DNA from 3 places in the Nonomuraea sp. CA-143628 genome. Region 2 is predicted to be linked to each of the others. Evidence: riboswitches for the same ligand, from Rfam matches in the RefSeq annotation. Region 2 holds a riboswitch; each other region holds the start of a gene.
The links. A riboswitch is a leader RNA that binds a small molecule or an ion and turns the genes downstream of it on or off. The one in region 2 is predicted to bind cyclic di-AMP.

Region 1 (6,183 bases), 3.1 Mb from region 2:
TCGCCAGGGCAAACATATACCCGGAAAGGCGCGGAGACAATTCAGCGCTAGAGAGATTCTGCTGAGCGGCGGCTCAGTTGCGGCTCAGTTGTGGTTCTCGGCCTGATCCTGGGGGTTTGGACGGCGTCCAGCGGCCTCGGATCGGACCAACTTCACTACGCCAAAGATGAAGGCGGCGCCCACCACCACCGGCGGGATCAGCGCTGACAATACGTCGGTAACGGCCTGCATTCGTCCTCGCCTCCACAGCGGACGGGGGTTTCGATGGGCGCTTTATCCACAAGCGGCCTGGGCATGAGCGCCCCTCATGCCTCACGAGGTGGACAACCGCCCGCACCTGACCATAGTGGTACATGGATGCCGTCCATGTGCCATGTGCGCCAACATCCGGCAACCCGGACGCCCCATAGCCTAATGCCAGTCTCTCCAGGCTCCTTACCGGATCAAGCGAAAATTTTGCGGAAAGACTTCTGTCCAGGCCCACAAGGCTCAGCGGAGATCTTTGATCACCCGCGTTCCGGCGAGCCGGTCGTGCGGCCCACGCTGCAGCGGCTTGTCGATCAAGATGAGGATCCCGACGCCGAAGACGAAGATTCCGGCCAGCACATTGAGCACCGGAATGCCCATGACCATCGCCGCTCCCGGATAGACCAGGGCTCGTTTCAGCAGTGCACCGCGCCGAAGGCCGCTCGGTTCGAGGCGAATCCTCATGATCGCCTTGCCGAACGTACGGCCGCTCATGGAATGCGCGGCCCAGTCATAGACCGTATATCCCAGCCCACCGAGCAGCCAGGCGAACACGCCGGGCAACCGGCCGTCGAACACCTCCAGCAACCCGACAGTTCGGAAGCCGCCCCACAGCGCGACGAACAGAATGTAATAGAAGACACCGAAGACGAGGGCTTCAATGAGCCGGGCGGCCAGGCGTTCCCACCATTCCGCGGGGACGGCGTCACTCCACGGCGGCAACCCGGTCATAACCCACCTCGCCCCTTCGGCGAACCGACCGCTACCCATTTTGCCGCCGCCCGCACATACAAAACAGAGGCCAGCCACGGGCCGGCCTCTGTTTCGCGTCCGCGAAGACTACTTGATCTTCACTACCACCGTGTTGCTGAACTTGTCGGCGAACGTCTGCTGCAGCGGCTTGTCCCAGAGCTGGGAGGCGCCGTTCAGGGCGACGACGATCCCGCCGAGCAGCGACCCGACCCACGGGATGATGCCGAGGATGTATCCACCCCAGGTGATGCCGGCCCGCTTGAGCGCCACGTCGTTCGACAGGCCGCCCGGAGGCAGCATGGTGCCCGTCGGCACGATCTTGATCCCCATGACCATCTTGCCGACCGTCTGGCCGCTCATCTTGGTCATGAAGAACTCGTAGGCGACGTACACCGCCGTCATCACGATGGCGATGACGGCAGCGTAGGCGGTCGCCCCCAGCAGGCCGCTTGAGACGCCGGTCACGGAGTTGTAGCTGGAGAGCAGGATGGCCCCGAAGACGAGACCGATCACCCAGTTCGCGATGCCGAAGATGACACCGTCGATGATCCTCGCCACGAGCCGCTGCCACCACTCGGCGAGCGGGGCCGGGGCGCCGGGCGGTTGGACCCCGTGCGGCTGCTGCTGCCCGTAGCCGGGCTGCTGGCCGTACTGGGGCTGGCCGTAGGCGGGCTGGCCGTACTGCTGCTGCTGACCGTAGTCAGGCTGGCCGTACTGCTGCTGGCCGTAGCCGGGTTGTGACGGCTGCTGCTGGCCATAGCCCGGCTGGGACGGCTGCTGCTGCCCATAACCGGGCTGCTGGCCGTACTGGGGCTGCTGACCATAGCCGGGCTGCTGGCCCGACGGGGGCTGCTGGCCGTACTGCTGCTGCCCGTAGCCGGGTTGCGACGGCTGCTGCTGCCCGTAGCCCGGCTGGGACGGCTGCTGCTGCCCGTAACTGGGTTGCTGGCCGTATCCAGGCTGAGACTGCGGTTGCTGGCCGTAACCGGGTTGCGATTGCGGCTGCTGACCGTAGTTGGGCTGGCCGTAGTCGGGTTGCTGACCCGAAGCCTGCTGCTGACCGTATCCGGGTTGCCCACCGTAACTGGGCTGCTGGCCGTATTCCGGTTGCTGGCCGTAGCCGGGCTGCTGCCCGTACTGGGGCTGTTGCCCGTACTGCGGTTGCTGCGGCTGCTGGCCGTAGCCCGGCTGCTGCTGCTGACCGTACTGCGGCTGCTGGCCGTAGCCCGGCTGCTGTTGCCCGTAGTTGGGTTGCTGACCGTAGGCGTCGTCCGCCCGGTAGCCAACGACCGTCGCATCCGGGTCGGGCTCGCCATAGGGACGGCCCGCGTTGTGATGTCCGTATTCAGATCCGCCAGGCGCAGAGTTCTCGCCGGATTCGTCCTGTGGATACGGCGGCTGTCCGGTGCTCACCGTGTCACCTCGCTTCGAGTGCGCATGTGGCACGTGTCAGGACACATGCCTGTGCTGCCCAACGTATCGACATAGGTATCAACAATCACCTTTCCCATTAGTCAAGGTCCGCGTCACCCGATGTCAGGTGGAGAAGCATGCGGGTGTTCCCCAGGGTGTTGGGCTTGACGTGTTCGAGGTCGAGGAACTCGGCGACACCCTCGTCGTACGAGGCCAGCAGCTCCGCATAGACCTCGGGTGAGACCGGAGTGCCCTGTACGGGACGGAATCCATGCCTCGCGAAAAAATCCACCTCAAAAGTCAGACAGAAAACCCGGCGCAGGCCGAGTTCCCGGGCCGTTTTGATCAAGGAAGAGACGATCCGGTGCCCGATTCCGAAGCCTCGGAACTCCGGATCGACGGCCACCGTGCGAATCTCCGCGAGATCCTCCCAAAGCACGTGCAGCGCGCCGCAACCGACCACTTGGCCGCCGCGCTCGGCGATCCAGAACTCCTGCACGTCCTCGTACAGAGTGACGGTGGCCTTCTCCAGAAGCCGGGGCCCGGCGCCCGCGTAGGTGTCGACCAGGAGACGGATCGTCCTGACATCCGGCGTGCGGGCACGCCGGACGACGACTTCCGTGTCCGGGACTGTCACTTCGGCGACCTGCTCCATGGGTCTCCAGCGTACAGATCCGATTACGGCCTCCCCCTAACTCTGACGTCTCTCCCATCTCATGACATCTCGTGGTTGATCGAGCACGATGAGGGATCCCCTTGGCCGACAGGCTTCCATGTCTTGGCGAACTTGGTGCAAAAAGGACATAAAGTTTGTTCAGCACCGGCAGGCACGAGACCACCTCGTGACCCTTCGGTTGCGAAACCTCTACAGACTTGGCAGTTCTGGTTGAGCACGAACCCGGAGTGCACTAGTGTCCAGCGACGATGTCACTCACGCGAGCCAGCGTGGAGACGCGCCCAATCCCCGTAAGGGGAGCCGGGGACCCGCCGGTGGCGACCTCATCCCGACGCCACCACCCATGGGGTGAATCCGAGCGAGTCGTTCGGTAGGGCTGCTCCGGCCCGAACCCGTCAGCTAACCCGGTAGGCGCCGATGAGAGGAGCTGGTTGGTGAAGCAGACCCGCGATCGCGAGGGGAAGCCGGCAGGCGCTCACGCCCGCCCTCCGGAGCTCCGGAAGATCCCCACCCGACTGGGTGTCATCGCGGCGACCATCGCCACCCTCCTCTTCGCCATACCCGTCGGCTCCGCCGTCGCCGATCCCAAGCCCTCGCTGAAGGACCTGTCCAAGCAGGCCGAGGAGCTCCACACCGAGATCGAGACGCTCAGCGAGCAGTTCAACGGCCAGCGAGAGAAGCTCAAGACCGCCAAGAAGACGGCTGAGGCGGCCCAGAAGACGCTGTCCACCAGCGAGGCCGATCTGGCCGCCAAGCACGCCAAGGCCGCGCTGCTGGCCCAGAGCGCCTACATCAACGGCGGCTTCGGCCAGCCACTCAACTTCGCCACCTCCGACGACCCCGAGAACTTCCTCGACCGGGCGGCCACCACCTACGCGCTGGAGCAGCAGCAGGGCTTCGAGGTCAACCAGGTGACCACGGCCAGGCAGGCCGCCGAGGAGGCCAGAGCCAGCGCCAAGACGCGCATCGACGAGGTCCAGAAGATCGTCGAGGACCTCGGCACCAAGCGCGACAAGATCACCAGTCTCGTCACCAAGGTCGAGAGCAGCCTCTTCAAGCGGGCGATCGGCGAGGCGGGCCGTCCCGGCACCCGGGCCACGCGGGTCGACCTGCCGGTCATCGGCGCCGGCAAGGCGGCCACGGCCGCCAGGTGGGCGCTCACGCAGCAGCTCAAGCCGTACGTCTGGGGCGCCGAGGGGCCGACCTCGTACGACTGCTCCGGCCTCGTGATGGCGGCCTACCAGCGGGTGGGCATCTCACTGCCGCACTACACCGGCGACCAGTGGACGGCCGGACGGCACATCTCCAAGGAGGAGCTGCGCGCCGGCGACCTGGTCTTCTTCTATGGCGACCTGCACCACGTCGGCATCTACATCGGCGGCGGCATGATGGTCCACGCGCCGCAGACCGGCGACGTCGTACGCATCGCGTCCATCGCCCGCCGTCCGTTCGCGGGCGCCGTACGCATCGCCGACTGACCTCCGGACACCACGACAAGCACTCTGACGGCTGGAGCCCGGGCGGCTGGGCCGATAGAGCGGTCAGATGAGCTGACGGCGGGCGGCCCAGGCAACGGCCTCGATCGCGGTGGCGACGCCGATGCGATCGCAGATACCCCGAAGTCTCCGGCGTACCGTGCGCCCGCTGATATCCAGTCGTCTGCCAACCCGATCAACCGTGACCCCCTTGGCAAGCTCCGCCAGCAACGCCAGATCCGCGTGGCTAAGCTCGACGCCCTCAGTGAGCACATACATCGGGAGCCCTCCCCCCAACAGCAGAACTCGAGACGTCTATGTCCGAGCAGGGCTGCTGCTCGTCCTCGCAGACGGTAAACGCATTCTGGAAAGGTCGTCAAGCCAGCGAATACCGCTCTCTGACCATCGCCATTGACATGATCGGCAGTATGTGAAGTACTCGCCATATGTCGGCACACTTCGGGGCTCGATGAGGGATCACAGCCGCCCTTACAGCCCTCTCCCCAGGGGCACTGTGGACCCGCTGGGCTTAGATCCACAAAACGCGAATATTATTCGCCTTCAATATGCGAGATATCGGAAATGTGGCTGCTTGGGGCACTCCTTCGTACCCCCGCGCGGCCGGGTCGGCAGTGCGTGCCAAAGACCATGAACGGTTCATGCGCCATAGGGGGCGCCGCTCATCGCGGCCCGGCGCAGGCGGTCGGGAGATGGCCGGCTCACCGCGTCGGCCCGCGTCAAAAAACTGGCGAAGGTCGTCGCTCGCGTAAAGAAACTGGCGGAAATCGCCGCCCGCGTTCTCCTACTCGCCGCAGGAGATTGGACCGCTGTCAACCTCACCGCCGACAGCGCCCGCGAACCGGCGAGCCGGACGGGTACGGCCCGTCGTGGGAGCCGGGCCGACAGAACCGATGCGGCCCGGCGTGGCAGCCGGGCCGACACCCTTCGGTGGCAGGTGGGTCAGTTGGTCGGCTTGACCAGCGGGAACAAGATCGTTTCCCGGATGCTCTTGCCGGTGAAGGCCATGATCATCCGGTCGATCCCGGCCCCCATGCCACCCGTGGGCGGCATGGCGTACTCCAGCGCCTGCAGGAAGTCCTCGTCGAGCTGCATGGCCTCAGGGTCGCCTCCGGCGGCCAGCAGCGACTGCTCCACCAGGCGCCGGCGCTGCTCGACCGGGTCGACGAGCTCGGAGTAGGCGGTGCCCAGCTCCGTGCCGAACCCGATGAGGTCCCACTTCTCGGTCAGCAGCGGGTTGTCGCGGTGCTGACGGGTCAGCGGGGAGGTCTCCAGCGGGTAGTCCATGACGAACGTCGGCTGGATGAGCGTGTGCTCGACGAGGGCCTCGAAGATCTCCTGGACGAGCTTGCCCTGGCCCCACTTCGGGTCCCAGTGGATCTCGCGCCCGTCGGCGAGTTTCCGGACCTGCTCCAGCGGGGTCTCGGTGGTGATCTCCTCGCCGAGCGCCTCGGACACCGCCCCGTACAGGGTGATGCGCGGCCACTCCGGGATGCCCAGATCCACCTCGACGCCGTCGTGAACGACCACAGAGGTGCCCAGGGCGGCCACGACGGCCTTCTGGTACATCCGCTGGGTAAGGTCGGCCATGTCGTTGTAGTC
Region 2 (6,183 bases):
TTCGGACCGTACGCGAACAACATCACGGCGTGCGCGTTCTGGGCGCCGCCCCGCGAGCCCAGAACCATCGTGCGCAACGATGTCCCCGCCCTGATCGTCCAGGCCACCCGCGACACCCGCACCGTCTACCAGGAAGGCGTGAACCTGCACCGGGCGATGTCCGCCTCCCGCCTGGTCACCCTTCAGGATGTGCGCATGCACGGCATCTTCGGCCGCCTGCCGAACATCTGCGTGGAGAACGCGGTGAACACCTACTTCGGCGACGGCACCCTGCCCGCCGCCGACATCACCTGCCACTCGCCGCTTTCCAGCCGGGCGAAGTAGCTGCCTTGTGCCCGTAGGATGACCGGCTGGACCTGATCGCCGGCCGGCTGGGCCGGCGTCAGCCCCGTACGACACGAGAGGCACAGCACCATGGCGAACCGGGACGCCACCGCGCTCGATGACCCGGTGGGCGCATCGCTGCGCGGTCACCACGCGCACCATGCCCGCCGGCTCGGCGGAGCGGCCACCTACCAGCCGGATGTCGCGACCTTCTCCGCGGTGACCGCCGACCCGGATCAGCGGGAGTGGGCCGACCTCGCCCGGCTGCTCGGCCGCGGCGAGCTCGCCGACATGTTCAGCTGCGCGTCGGTGCCACCGCCGGACTGGGAGCCGGTCTTCGTCCTCGAAGGCCGCCAGATGACCTGGTCCGGCGGCAGTCGCCGCCCCGCCGAGACCGGCACCGAGGTGGTCGAACTCGACAGGGACAGCGTGCCCGAGATGCTCGACCTCGTCGCGCGGGCCAAGCCGGGGCCGTTCTGGCCGCGTACCCGCGAACTCGGCACCTATCTCGGCGTCCGCGACAACGGCACCCTGGTGGCGATGGCGGGTGAGCGACTCCGGCCGCCGGGGTGGACAGAGATCAGCGCCGTCTGCACCGCCCCCGAGGCACGCGGGCGAGGCCATGCCGCCCGCTTGGTCGGTGCGCTCGTCACGCGGATCGTGGCTCGTGACGAACGGCCCTTCATCCACGTGGCCGAGGCGAACACCGGCGCGATCGCCCTGTACGAGCGGCTCGGCTTCGAGACCCGCAAGCCCGTGACCTTCCGGGGGTTCCGCACGCCGTGACGGCTTCCGTCGCTGAGCCGGGGCGCTAGCGGACCTTGATCTGCAGGGCCCCCGCCGTTGGCCGCAGGCTGGTGGCCAGCATGGCGGTCTTGCGTTGCTCGATGGAGAGCCGCACGCCCTTGGGGTCCGGCCGTACGGCGCCCGCGAACGAGTCCCTGCGCCAGTCGGAGAGCTTCTCCTCCTTGACCACGTCTCCGGTGTGCGGTGCGTGCACCATGTATCCGGGTTTCGAGATCATTCCCACGTGCCCGAGCCCGTGGAAGAAGACCAGGTCGCCTGGCTTGAGGTGGTCCCAGGAGATCTTCTTGGAGTACGCGGCGTACTGCTCCGTCGTGGTGCGCGGCAACTCGATCCCGGCGCGCTCGTACGCCCTGAGCATGAGCCCGGAGCAGTCGTAGCCGCTGTCGCTGGTTCCGCCCCAGACGTACGGGATGCCGCGCTTCTTCATGGCGAACTTGAGGGCGACCTTCCAGGCCGGAGTGGTCTGGCTTATCGGCTGGACGGGCTTGCTCTCGGTGCCGGCAGGGGTGGTGGGGCCGGCAGGGGTGGTGGGGCCGGCAGGGGTGGTGGGGTCGGCCGGGGTGGTGGGGGCGGCGTGAGCCGGAGCGGCCAGAGTGAGCCCGGCGACGGCAGCCGCCAGGCAGATGGCGAGGGGAGCCACTGCTGTGTCCTTCCATACGGCCTACCGGGTTAGCTGACGGGCTCGGGCCTGGAAGTGGCCCTACGGCGATGCCGATTCGCCCCAGAGGGAACTTGGGTCCCCGGCTCCACGCGGGTGAGTGGATTAGGCGGGACGAACACTAACAAAACGGTCAAAGGCTTGTAAACTGTCTAAAATCGGGCAGTCAACGAGGCGGGCATGACATGGCAGGTAATCGACACCACCCCGGCGGGCCAGGTAGAACCGGCCACTATGCACATGGATCAGCCGATAGGGGACCTACTGCGGGACTGGCGGCACCGGCGCGGGCTCACGCAGCTCGACCTGGCCCTCCAGGCCGACGTGTCCGCGCGCCACGTCAGCTTCGTCGAGACCGGGCGGACGATCCCCAGCCGGTCCATGGTGTCGCGCCTGGCCGAGCAGCTCGATGTGCCGCTCCGTGCGCGCAACCGGTTGCTGCTCGCGGCCGGGTACGCGCCCATCTACCCCGAGCGCCCGCTTGACGACCCCGACCTGGGCAAGGCGCACGAGGCGCTCCAGCGGATCCTGCGCGGGCACGAGCCGTATCCGGCGATGGCTCTGGACCACCGGTGGAACCTGCTCCTGGCCAACGACGCCATGAACGTCTTCCTCGACGACGTGGCCCCGGCCCTCCTGGAGCCGCCGGTGAACATGATGCGACTCGGCCTGCACCCGGACGGGTTCGCGCCGCGCGTGCGGAACCTGGCGCAGGTTCGCGGGTTCCTGCTGCCCCGGCTCGCCAGGCAGGTCACCCGTGCGGGGGATCCGGAGCTGAGCGCGCTCTACGAGGAGCTGCTGGCCTATGGAGACGATGGCGAGGCGCCGCTGCCCGACCCCGCCGACATCGCGCTGCCCGTACGGATCACGCATCGGGGGGACGAGCTCTGCTTCTTCAGTACGATCACGACGTTCGGCGCGGCGTTCGACATCACCCTCGAAGGGGTCGCCGTCGAGGCGTACTTCCCCGCCGACGACGAGACCACACGGCTGATCGGGAACCGTTGATGCCGCCGCCGGATGGTGCGGGCCCGCCGCGCGGGCGGCTGACGTCCGCTGACGTCAGCGATGCCGGCTGCCGTTCGTGGCGCCGGGTGGCGTCAGTACGCGGCGGTGAACCTGACCCGGTGGTGCGTGGGTCGTTCCGCCTCGTCCAGCAGCACGACCGCGAGGTCCTCCATGGAGATCGCCGAGTTCCCCTCGGCGTCCATGAGCAGCTCGTCGGCCCCCAGCCGGTAGACGCCGGTACGTTCGCCCGGCGCCAGCAGCGCGGCCGGACTCAGGTACGCCCAGTCCACACCGGTCTCCGCGCGGCATGCCTTGAGCTGGTCGTCGCAGGCCAGCGCGATGTCACGGTAGGCGTCGGACATGAAGCGCGGGTCGTCGAGCACGGTACGCCCGCCGGACCCGGGAACGGTCAGCCCGGCCGCCCCGCCGACGAGCAGCAGCCGGACGCCGGTCCCCGCGAGCCCCGCCAGCAGCGCCTTGGCGGTCGTGACGAGATCGTGCTCGCGGCCGGTGGGCGGGCGGGTCGCGCTGATCACGAGATCCCGACCGGTGCCGAGCCTGGTCACGTCCTCGACATGAGCGGCGTCGCCGACCTGGGGATGGGCGCCGGGGTGCAGTGACGGGAAGCGGGCCGGGTCGCGTACGACGGCGGTGACCTCGTGGCCACGGGACAGCGCCTCGGCCACCACGCGAGAGCCGACGCTGCCCGCCGCTCCGAACACGGTGATGCGCATGCTTTCTCCTTGATCGGCAGTAAGAGATGAAGGGGTGGGGATCGGACGGTCAGGGGGTGGGGATCAGACGATCACCGGCGTGCGCGTCCGCTTGACCTGACGGCTTCTGCTCTGGGCTGTTACGAGGGTCTGGGTCGTTATGAGGCTCTGGGCCGCGACGAGGGCGGCTGGTCTGGGCCGCGATGAGGGCCGCCACGACGACGAGCCCGCCCACGATCTGGGCGATGGTGAGCGACTGGCCGAGGGCGAGCCAGCCCAGCGCGGTGGCCACCAACGGGCTGAGCAGGCCGAGGAAGGTGACGTGGGTGGGGGAGAGGGCGCGGATCCCCCGGAACCACAGGGAGTAGGCGACGGCCGAGCCGATGACGGCGAGGTAGGCGTACCCGGTCAGGTTGGCCGGGGTCAGTGCGGCGGGCGGCGGTCCTTCGACGAGGAGGGCCACCGGGAGCAGCAGCAGGCCGCCGGCCACCAGCTGCCAGCCGGTGGTCGCGAGCAGGGGCGCCGGTGAGGTCCACCGCTTGCTGAGGACGACTCCGGTGGCCATGACGATCGCGCCCCCGGCCGCCGCGGCGATGCCGACGGCGTCCAACCGGGCGTCGGCCCGCAGTACGAGGAGGCTGACACCGGCCACACCCGCCACGGCGGCGATCGCCGTACGCGCGGACAGGCGCTCGCCGAGCAGGCCGGAGGACAGGCCGGCGACCAGGAGGGGCTGCACCGCGCCGATGGTCGCGGCCACCCCGCCGGGCAGCCGGTACGCGCCGATGAACAGCAGCGCGAAGAACAAGCCGATGTTGAGCGCGCCGAGCGCGAACGCGCGCCACCACCACACTCCTTGCGGCAGGCGCCGGGTGAGCAGGAGGAGCAGCAGCCCGGCGGGCAGGGCCCGGACGACCGCGGCCAGGAGCGGGCGGCCGGGCGGCAGCAGTTCGGTGGTGACGAGGTAGGTGGTCCCCCAGAAGGCCGGGGCCAGCGCGGTCACCATGATCAGGGCAAGTCGATTTCTTAGCACTAAGACAATGTATCTCACCGCTAAGACATCCGATAGGGTGGAGTTGTGACTGATCATGTTGACCGGGTGCTGGAGCAGTGGGCCGAGCAGCGGCCTGACCTGGATGTGTCGCCGATGGCGATCATCGGGCGGCTGTCACGGCTGTCGCGGCTGATCGGCACGGAGCTGACCCGTACGTTCAGCGCTCACGGGCTCGACTCGGCGTCGTTCGACGTGCTCGCCACGCTGCGGCGCAATGGACGGTCGTTGACCCCGGCCGAGCTCATGAAGTCGGCCATGGTCACCTCGGGGGCGATCACCCAGCGCCTCGACCGCCTCCAGTCCCGGGGCCTGGTGTCCCGTACGCCCAGCGAGAAGGACGGCCGAGTCGTCTATGTCGCCCTCACCGAAGAGGGGCGGGAGCTGATCGACCGGGTGTTGCCCGATCACGTCGAGACCGAGCGCCGCCTGCTCGCCGCGCTCCCCGAGCCCCGGCGCGCCGCCCTGGCCGGCGAGCTCAAGGAGCTCCTGGAGTCACTGGGCGACACGCTGGACTGAACGGCGAACACCGCATGCCGGGGGATCGCTCAGACGGGTGGGACGAGGGTGAAGTATCGGTCCAGCACGGCCCGGTCACCGTGCACGTCGAGCCGCTCGTACGGGATGCGGTGCCACAGGAACAGCATGAGGTCCGACGCGGTCCCGACCACCTCCACGTCACAGCCGTCCGATTCCACGTCGGCCCCTTCTACGTGGCTCACGTCGGTCTCGTCTACGAGGCTCACGTCATCTCCGTCGAAGCGGACCGTCCACCGCCCCGGCCCGTCGCTCTGCCGGAAGCCGTACGTCTCTCCCGCTCCGGGCGGCGCCGCCGTCCAGGCCCGCCGGGCCGGGGCCATCACCTCGAGCGTCTGCCCCACCGCGTCGGCCGCCAGCTCCGCGTCCATCGGCCCGGCGGTCCCCGCCACCATTTCGGCATCCCAGCGGTGGATGGCCGCCTCGATCGTCTGCATCCGCAACCAGAATCCGACGCTCTGCTCACCCGACCACGTCCACACCGGCACACCCGGATCCGTGGTGGCGAACGCGGCCCCCAGCTTGGCGGCGCCCTCCGCGAACCAGTCGAGCAGCCCGGCCGGCAGCGGCCCGGTCGCCGGTGCCCCCGCCGGATCCGGCCAGCCCACCGGATCGGCCGGCAGACCGAGGAAGGACAGGTCCGCGGGATCCGGCTGCTCGGTGAGACGGTCGCCGATGACCCACACCAGGTAGCGGTGCACGCCGCCCAGATGCATGACAAGATCGGGCACGCCCCAGCCCGGACAGGACGGCACCAGACCGGAGTCAGCGGCCCGGCACGCCGCCTCGAACGCGCGGATCTCCTGGCCGAAGTGGGAAAGATGATCCATGCCTTCACTCTGCCCGCCCCACCCGCTCCCCGCCAGCGGCACCCACGAACCTCCGCCCCCCGGAGGGGGTGTCCCTCCCGGGGCCTCTGCCGGGACGGGCCGCCTTCTTCCGCTCCTCCGAAGGGGTGTCCGCCCAGCCACGAGGGGCCGTCGTCCTCCGCGCCTCCGGAGGAGGTATCGCTCCCTAGGGACCTCAGCCACGACGGGCCGTCCTCCTCCGCGCCTCCGGAGGAGGTAGCCCTCCCGAGAGACCCC
Region 3 (6,183 bases), 350 kb from region 2:
CTCGATCGGATGGTCTTGCCAGCCGGTCCGCATGAACTCCAGCAGCTTGTCCGGGAAGTCGGGGTCGTGCGACGCCGTACGCGCCGTCGCGAAGTGGCTCTCGCCTCGGTTCGACATCAACGCCTCCAATCCTGCGTGCTCACCTTCGTGAGCACGCGATTGGTAGTATGTACTATTGCATGCTATTTGCAACAGCGACTTCATGGCATTAAATGCGAGACGCGGCTGCCCTCCTCGACGCAGCTGTGAGCCAGATCACGGTTGAGGTTGACCTTGGGTCAGGGTGGAAGCTCGGCGCAGCGGCACGACGCCGCCCCGGACCTAACACACTCGAAGGATCGAACCACCATGACGATCACCCTTTCCGACCAGGACAAGAGCACCCTGCGGACCGCCGCGTACGGCGCCGTGTCGCTGATGGCCGCCGCCGGCGCCGCCGGCATGCCCCACAAGATGGCCGCCAACGGCAGCATCGCGCTGGGCTCGGCCACCGGTCTGATCGGGCACGTGCTCGCCGACCATCCCAAGGGCAAGGACCTGGCCGGCAGGTCCGTGGCCGAGATCGCCGACCGCGTGCTGCCGGCCCTGACCGCGGCCATGAGCCTGCTGGGGAAGCAGGACCCGGCCGAGGCCGACAACTTCCGCGGCGCCGTTCTCATCGCCGTCGAAACCGCCCGGATTCACCAGGACCAGCCGAGCCCTGCCGCGGCCGAGATGGCCCGCAAGATCACCGCAGCCCTCGACGCCGCCAGGGCAGCCGCCGCAGGCAGCGGGGCCGGGCAGGATCGCCCGGAGCTGCGGAAGGCGATCGAGGAGATCGTCGATTCCGGATTCGTCGGGGTGTCGCTGCGCGTGCACGATGAGCGGGGCGAGTGGGCCGGCAGCGCCGGGGCGGCCGAGCTGGGCGGGACCGCCAAACCCCCGATCAACGGACATGTCCGGATCGGCAGCACCACCAAGACCTTCACCGCGACCCTGGTGCTGCAACTGGTGGCCGAGGGCAAGGTCGAGCTGGACACCCCGGCGGCGCACTACCTGCCCGAGTTCGGGCTTGACGAGCGGATCACGGTGCGGATGCTGTTGCAGCACACCAGCGGGCTGTTCAACTTCAGCGGCGAGGTCTACGACGACGGGACGGTCGTCATGGGGATCCCCATCCCCTACGGCACCACGGGCAAGGAGTGGGTGGACAACCGGCTCAAGACCTACCGGCCGGAGGAACTGGTACGTCTGGCGTTGTCCAAGCCCGCGCGGTTCGAGCCGGGCACGGGCTGGAGCTACTCCAACACCAACTACGTGCTGGCCAGGCTGCTGATCGAGAAGGTCACCGGCCGTTCGGTCACCGAGGAGCTGCGCCGGCTGATCCTGGAGCCGCTCGGGCTGTCGGGCACCATGGTGCCCGACGCCTCACCGGAGATCCCCGCGCCGCACGCCCACGCCTACTACCGGTACGAGGACGCCGGTGAGCAGAAGACGATCGACATCACCCGCCAGAACCCCTCGTGGATCTCCGCCGGTGGTGACATGATCTCCACCCTCCAGGACCTCCACACGTTCGTCTCCGCGCTGCTGGGCGGCAGGCTCCTGCCGGCCCCGCTGCTGGCCGAGATGTGCGCCCCGCGCCCGACGGGCATCCCGAACATGGACTACGGCCTGGGAGTGTTCGTGGTGACCACGGACGGCGGCACGGTCATCTCCCACAACGGCGCCGCCGTGGGCCACGCGGCGCTGATGTCCAGCACACCTGACGGCAGCAAGACCCTCGTCGCCGCACTGAACTGCGTGGACGACGCCGACCTGTCCATCGCGGCGGCATTCCAGAACGCTCAGCAACGGCTCCTCAACGAGGTGTTCGGTGGTGGGCAGGCCGATCCGGCTTAGTCGCCGAGCTGGAGTACAAGGCAGGATTTGGCAGATGAACGGAGTCACGATCGGGCAGGCGGCGGCATTCGTCGATGTCACGGTGAAGACGGTGCGGCACTACCACAAGCTCGGCTTGGTGAAGGAGCCGGAACGCGACAGCTCCGGCTACCGGAGATACGGATCGGCCGAGTTGTTGCGGCTTGTGCAGGTGCGGACGCTGGCCGCCGCCGGGGTGCCCTTGGCCGAGATCGGGTCCCTGCTCGACGCTGACCCCGCGTTGTTCGCCGCCGCGCTCGCCGACGTCGAGCGGCAGCTCGACGATCGGATCGAGGAGTTGATCGCGCGGCGTGACACGCTGCGCCGGCTCGCCGACGGTGACCGGGCGCTGCTGCCCGACCGTGCTGTGGCGCTGCTGGAGCGGCTGTCCGGCCTCGGCTTCTCCGCGGCGGACGCGGCGGCCGCGCGGGAGGGCTGGGTGCTGGCCAGGGCCCTGGTCCCCGAGGGCTTCGACGACTACCTGTCTCATCTCGAGCATGCCCTCGAAGACACCCGGTTCGTCGCCTTGATCAAGCGTGGCGCCGAAGCCGCGGACTGGGAACCGGACGATCCGCGCATCGCCGAGCTCGCCACCGCGATGGCCGACCACTTCCTCGCCAATCCCGCACACCTGAAGATCGTGACCGGCCTGCAAGCCCGCACCGAGGCCGCGACCCGATACGAGCTGATCGCCCATCACGGCGAAGAGCGGGGATCGGCCGCGGCCCAGGGGATCGCGCTCGTCGAGACCAAGCTCCGCGCCGCCGGTGTCCGCATCCCCAGACCAGGCACCCACTGACCGCGCCCGGCCGGGCAGATCTAGAACATCGAGATGTGCACGTGGTCGAGGTGGTTCTGGGTGATGCTGCCGCGGTCGGACATCGAGCTCCACCCCGAGCCCTGGTTGATGCGCTGCTTCCAGATCACGTACTTGACCCCGAGCTTGTCCTTGTTCTCCAGCGCCCAGGCCGCCACGCGGTCGCCGAGTGCCTGGTTGGCCGCGCTGGGCATGCTGCCGCCGGTGCTCATCATGAAGTCGCACGCGCGCCCCAGCGGGTGCTCGCCGCCGCCGCCGTCCGAGCGGAAGCAGCCCACCTCGTACGGCAGCGCGAAGTCCTTCTGGATCAGCCCGCGGATCACCCGCATCCGGGCGGTGATGTTGTCGGTGCCTGAGGGCAGTTCGGGCGCCCAGCTGCCGTCCGAGCGGCGGCCGGGGCCGAACGGGATGAGGCCCTTCAGCTTCTTCTGGATGTCCTTGATGACGCCCTGCGCGTCGTCCCGCTGCTTGGCCACGTTGGCCGCGTCCTCGCGGATCTTCGCCTCCAGGGCGGTCGCCTGGTCCGCGGCCGCCTTCTTCTCGTCACGGGCGGTGGCCACGCCCTGCACGACCGCCTGTTGCTCGGCCGCGAGGTGGTCCAGCAACGCCGCGCTGGAGGCATCGGTCGGCAGAGTGAGGTTCGGCAGCGCGCCGGTGCCGTTCTGGTACTGCAGGCGCGCGAGCTCGGTGACCCGTTTCTGGGCTGTGACGAGCTGGGCCTCCGCCGTGGCCAGCCGTTTCTTGGTCGTTTCCGAATCCTGCTTGGCCTTGGCGAGTTCGACGCGCTTGAGGTTGTAGGTCTCGATGAGCTTGTCGACCTTCTTGTCCAGCTGCTTCAGTTCCGCGCGGAGCTGGGCCTCGCTGGGCTTGGGGGCGGCGGCGGCGGGCGTGGCCGTGAAGGCGCCGAAGGCCATGGAAGCGGTGGTGATGAGAGTGATGGCGAGACTCGAGGGGGACGCAGCCGCCACGAAGGGTTCCTCTCCCTATGCCGGCCGGGTTAGCTGACGGGTTCGGGCAGGGAGATGCCGCCTTACCACCTGAGTGGATTCACCCCAAGACGCGATGGGTCCCCGGCTCCCGGGCCACGCACCCGGGATTAGGCCAGCACCGACCGTTTCGGCCGGCGCTGAAAAGGGATATTAGTGGTAAATCCAAGGTCATGCGACTCCAAGCGGAAACCAATTAGAGATCTACCTGTGATTTAAGCATGCGTGCGGCTTCCTCCGGCAGGACATCGTTGACGAACGCGCCCATGGCCGACTCCGAGCCCGCCAGATACTTGAGTTTCCCGGGCGCCCGTCTGATGCTGAACAGCTCCAGGTGCAGATAGGCCAGGTCACGATCCTGCCGCACCGGTGCCTGGTGCCAGGCCGAGATGTACGGCATGGCGACGCCGAACAGCCCGTCGAGCGCCCGCAGCACGGAGGTGTAGAGCGGGGCGAAGGCGGCGCGTTCCTCCTCCGACAGCGCGGCCAGGTCCGGCACCTGCCGGTGCGGATAGACGTGCACCTCGAACGGCCAGCGGGCGGCGGCGGGCACGAACGCCGTCCACAGCTCGTTGGCCGCCACCACGCGCACCCCGGCGGCCCGCTCGGCCGCCAGCACGTCGGCGAAGAGGTTGCCGCCCCGATGCCGGGCGGCCGCGCCGAGCTGGAGCTTGGTCCGCGGGGTCACGTACGGGTAGGCGTAGATCTGCCCGTGCGGGTGTGGCAGCGTGATGCCGATCTCCTCGCCCCGGTTCTCGAAGCAGAACACCTGCTCGACGCCCTCGATCGCGGACAACTCGGCCGTACGGTCGGCCCACGCCTCCATGACCAGGCCCACCTGCTCGTCGGAGAGCCGCGAGAACGACGACGAATGCTCAGAGGTGAAGCACACCACCTCACACCGCCCCACCCCCGGCCGGACCTCACTCAGCCCCCCGACGTCCCCGTAAGTCCCGAAATTTCCGGAAAACGAGGGGAAGCGGTTCTCGAACACCGCCACGTCATAGTCGTACGCCGGGATCTCCGAAGCCCTCGTCTCGGACGACGGGCACAGCGGGCACTCGTCGGCAGGGGGCAGGAACGTACGCGTCTGGCGGTGCCCCGCCATCGCGATCCACTCCTCGGTGAGCGGGTCGTAGCGCAGCTCCGACGCCATCGGCCTGGGGTCGAGCGCCCGCCGGTCGATCGCGCTCCGGTCGGCGTCGTCGCGCCGGTCGAAGTAGATCAGCTCTCGGCCGTCGGCCAGGTGGGTGATGGTGCGTTTCACTGCGAGTCCTCCGCGATGATCAGTTCGCCGGCGCGTTCGCCCAGCTCCATGCGTGCTTCCTCGGGCAGCCCCGAGTCGCTGATGACCGCGTCCGCCTCGGTCAGATCGGCGATCGTGCTGATGCCGACCGTGTTCCACTTGGTGTGGTCGGCCGGGATGACCAGCCGGTGCGCCGCGTGCACCAGCTCCCTGTCGGTCTCCGACTCCAGCAGGTTGGGCGTGGTGAACCCGGCCCGCACGCTCATCCCGTGCACGCCGAGGAACAGCGTGTCCACGTGCAGCCGCCGGATCGCGGCCACCGCGACCGGGCCGACGAGGGCGTCGGACGGCGTGCGCACGCCGCCGGTCAGCACGACCGTGCGGTCGGCGCGCGGGTTGCGGTGGAAGACGTCGGCCACCGGGATCGAATTGGTGATGACCGTGAGCTCGGGCACCGAGATGAGGTGGTGGGCCAGGGCCCAGGTGGTGGTCCCGGCCGACAGTGCGACCGCGGTGCCGGGCCGGACGAACTGGGCGGCGCGGCGCGCGATGGCCTCCTTCTCCTGCTGCTGGCGGGCGGACTTGGCGGTGAAGCCCGGCTCCTCGGTCGAGCCGGGACCCAGCGCGGTCGCGCCGCCGTGCACCTTCTCCAGCAGCCCGCGCTCGGCGAGCACTTCGAGGTCGCGGCGGACCGTCATGTCGGAGACGCCGAGCTCGCGAACGAGGTCGGCCACCCGAACGCCGCCGCTGCTGCGCACGCGTTCGAGAATCGCCTGCTGGCGCTGCTGTGCGAGCACGCCCCCGCTCCTTCCAACAGATTCCACCAAATTATGACACGACTTTGTTGGGGAATGTTAGGTCGTACGGGTTGTGCGGTAGACCACAGCGCGAGACGTTGGGAAGCGGACCGATCACTGGAGGTATCCATGGCGAAGCGATCACGCAAGACCAAGGCGCGCAAGAAGAAGAAGGCCAACCACGGCAAGCGCCCGAACGCGAACTGACGGCCGGGCCCGGCCGCGGTGAGCTCCGTTCGTTCACCCCGGCCGGTGCGACGGCTCAGCTCGGGAGGCCGTGCAGGGCCTCGTCGATGCGCTCCTGCGGGAGCGGGTAGTCCTCCATGCTCCCCGACAGGTAGCGGTCATAGGCGGCCAGATCGAAGTGGCCGTGCCCGCACAACGCGGTCAGGATCACCTTCTCCTCGCCGCTCTCCCTGCACCGCAGCGCCTCGGCGA

Region 1: another riboswitch for cyclic di-AMP. It lies ahead of ACQP2T_RS01890 (C40 family peptidase); the one in region 2 lies ahead of ACQP2T_RS16520 (C40 family peptidase).
Region 3: another riboswitch for cyclic di-AMP. It lies ahead of ACQP2T_RS14890 (coiled-coil domain-containing protein); the one in region 2 lies ahead of ACQP2T_RS16520 (C40 family peptidase).

What each region holds. Positions count from the first base shown of each region.
Region 1 is NZ_CP192072.1:387,468-393,650, reverse strand. It holds gene ACQP2T_RS01905 (RDD family protein) at 490-978, opposite strand; gene ACQP2T_RS01900 (RDD family protein) at 1,087-2,412, opposite strand; gene ACQP2T_RS01895 (amino-acid N-acetyltransferase) at 2,510-3,067, opposite strand; cyclic di-AMP (ydaO/yuaA leader) riboswitch at 3,357-3,517, shown strand; gene ACQP2T_RS01890 (C40 family peptidase) at 3,523-4,566, shown strand; gene ACQP2T_RS01885 (LuxR C-terminal-related transcriptional regulator) at 4,630-4,842, opposite strand; gene lysX (bifunctional lysylphosphatidylglycerol synthetase/lysine--tRNA ligase LysX) at 5,524-6,183, opposite strand, start outside.
Region 2 is NZ_CP192072.1:3,536,190-3,542,372, forward strand. It holds gene ACQP2T_RS16510 (alpha/beta fold hydrolase) at 1-324, shown strand, start outside; gene ACQP2T_RS16515 (GNAT family N-acetyltransferase) at 415-1,110, shown strand; gene ACQP2T_RS16520 (C40 family peptidase) at 1,136-1,771, opposite strand; cyclic di-AMP (ydaO/yuaA leader) riboswitch at 1,775-1,911, opposite strand; gene ACQP2T_RS16525 (helix-turn-helix domain-containing protein) at 1,970-2,797, shown strand; gene ACQP2T_RS16530 (NAD(P)-dependent oxidoreductase) at 2,890-3,531, opposite strand; gene ACQP2T_RS16535 (EamA family transporter) at 3,581-4,543, opposite strand; gene ACQP2T_RS16540 (MarR family winged helix-turn-helix transcriptional regulator) at 4,589-5,080, shown strand; gene ACQP2T_RS16545 (maleylpyruvate isomerase family mycothiol-dependent enzyme) at 5,110-5,928, opposite strand.
Region 3 is NZ_CP192072.1:3,183,146-3,189,328, forward strand. It holds gene ACQP2T_RS14875 (aminopeptidase P family protein) at 1-117, opposite strand, end outside; gene ACQP2T_RS14880 (serine hydrolase domain-containing protein) at 349-1,881, shown strand; gene ACQP2T_RS14885 (MerR family transcriptional regulator) at 1,916-2,698, shown strand; gene ACQP2T_RS14890 (coiled-coil domain-containing protein) at 2,719-3,684, opposite strand; cyclic di-AMP (ydaO/yuaA leader) riboswitch at 3,689-3,829, opposite strand; gene galT (galactose-1-phosphate uridylyltransferase) at 3,899-4,969, opposite strand; gene ACQP2T_RS14900 (DeoR/GlpR family DNA-binding transcription regulator) at 4,966-5,745, opposite strand; gene ACQP2T_RS14905 (50S ribosomal protein bL37) at 5,875-5,952, shown strand; gene ACQP2T_RS14910 (TrpB-like pyridoxal phosphate-dependent enzyme) at 6,008-6,183, opposite strand, start outside.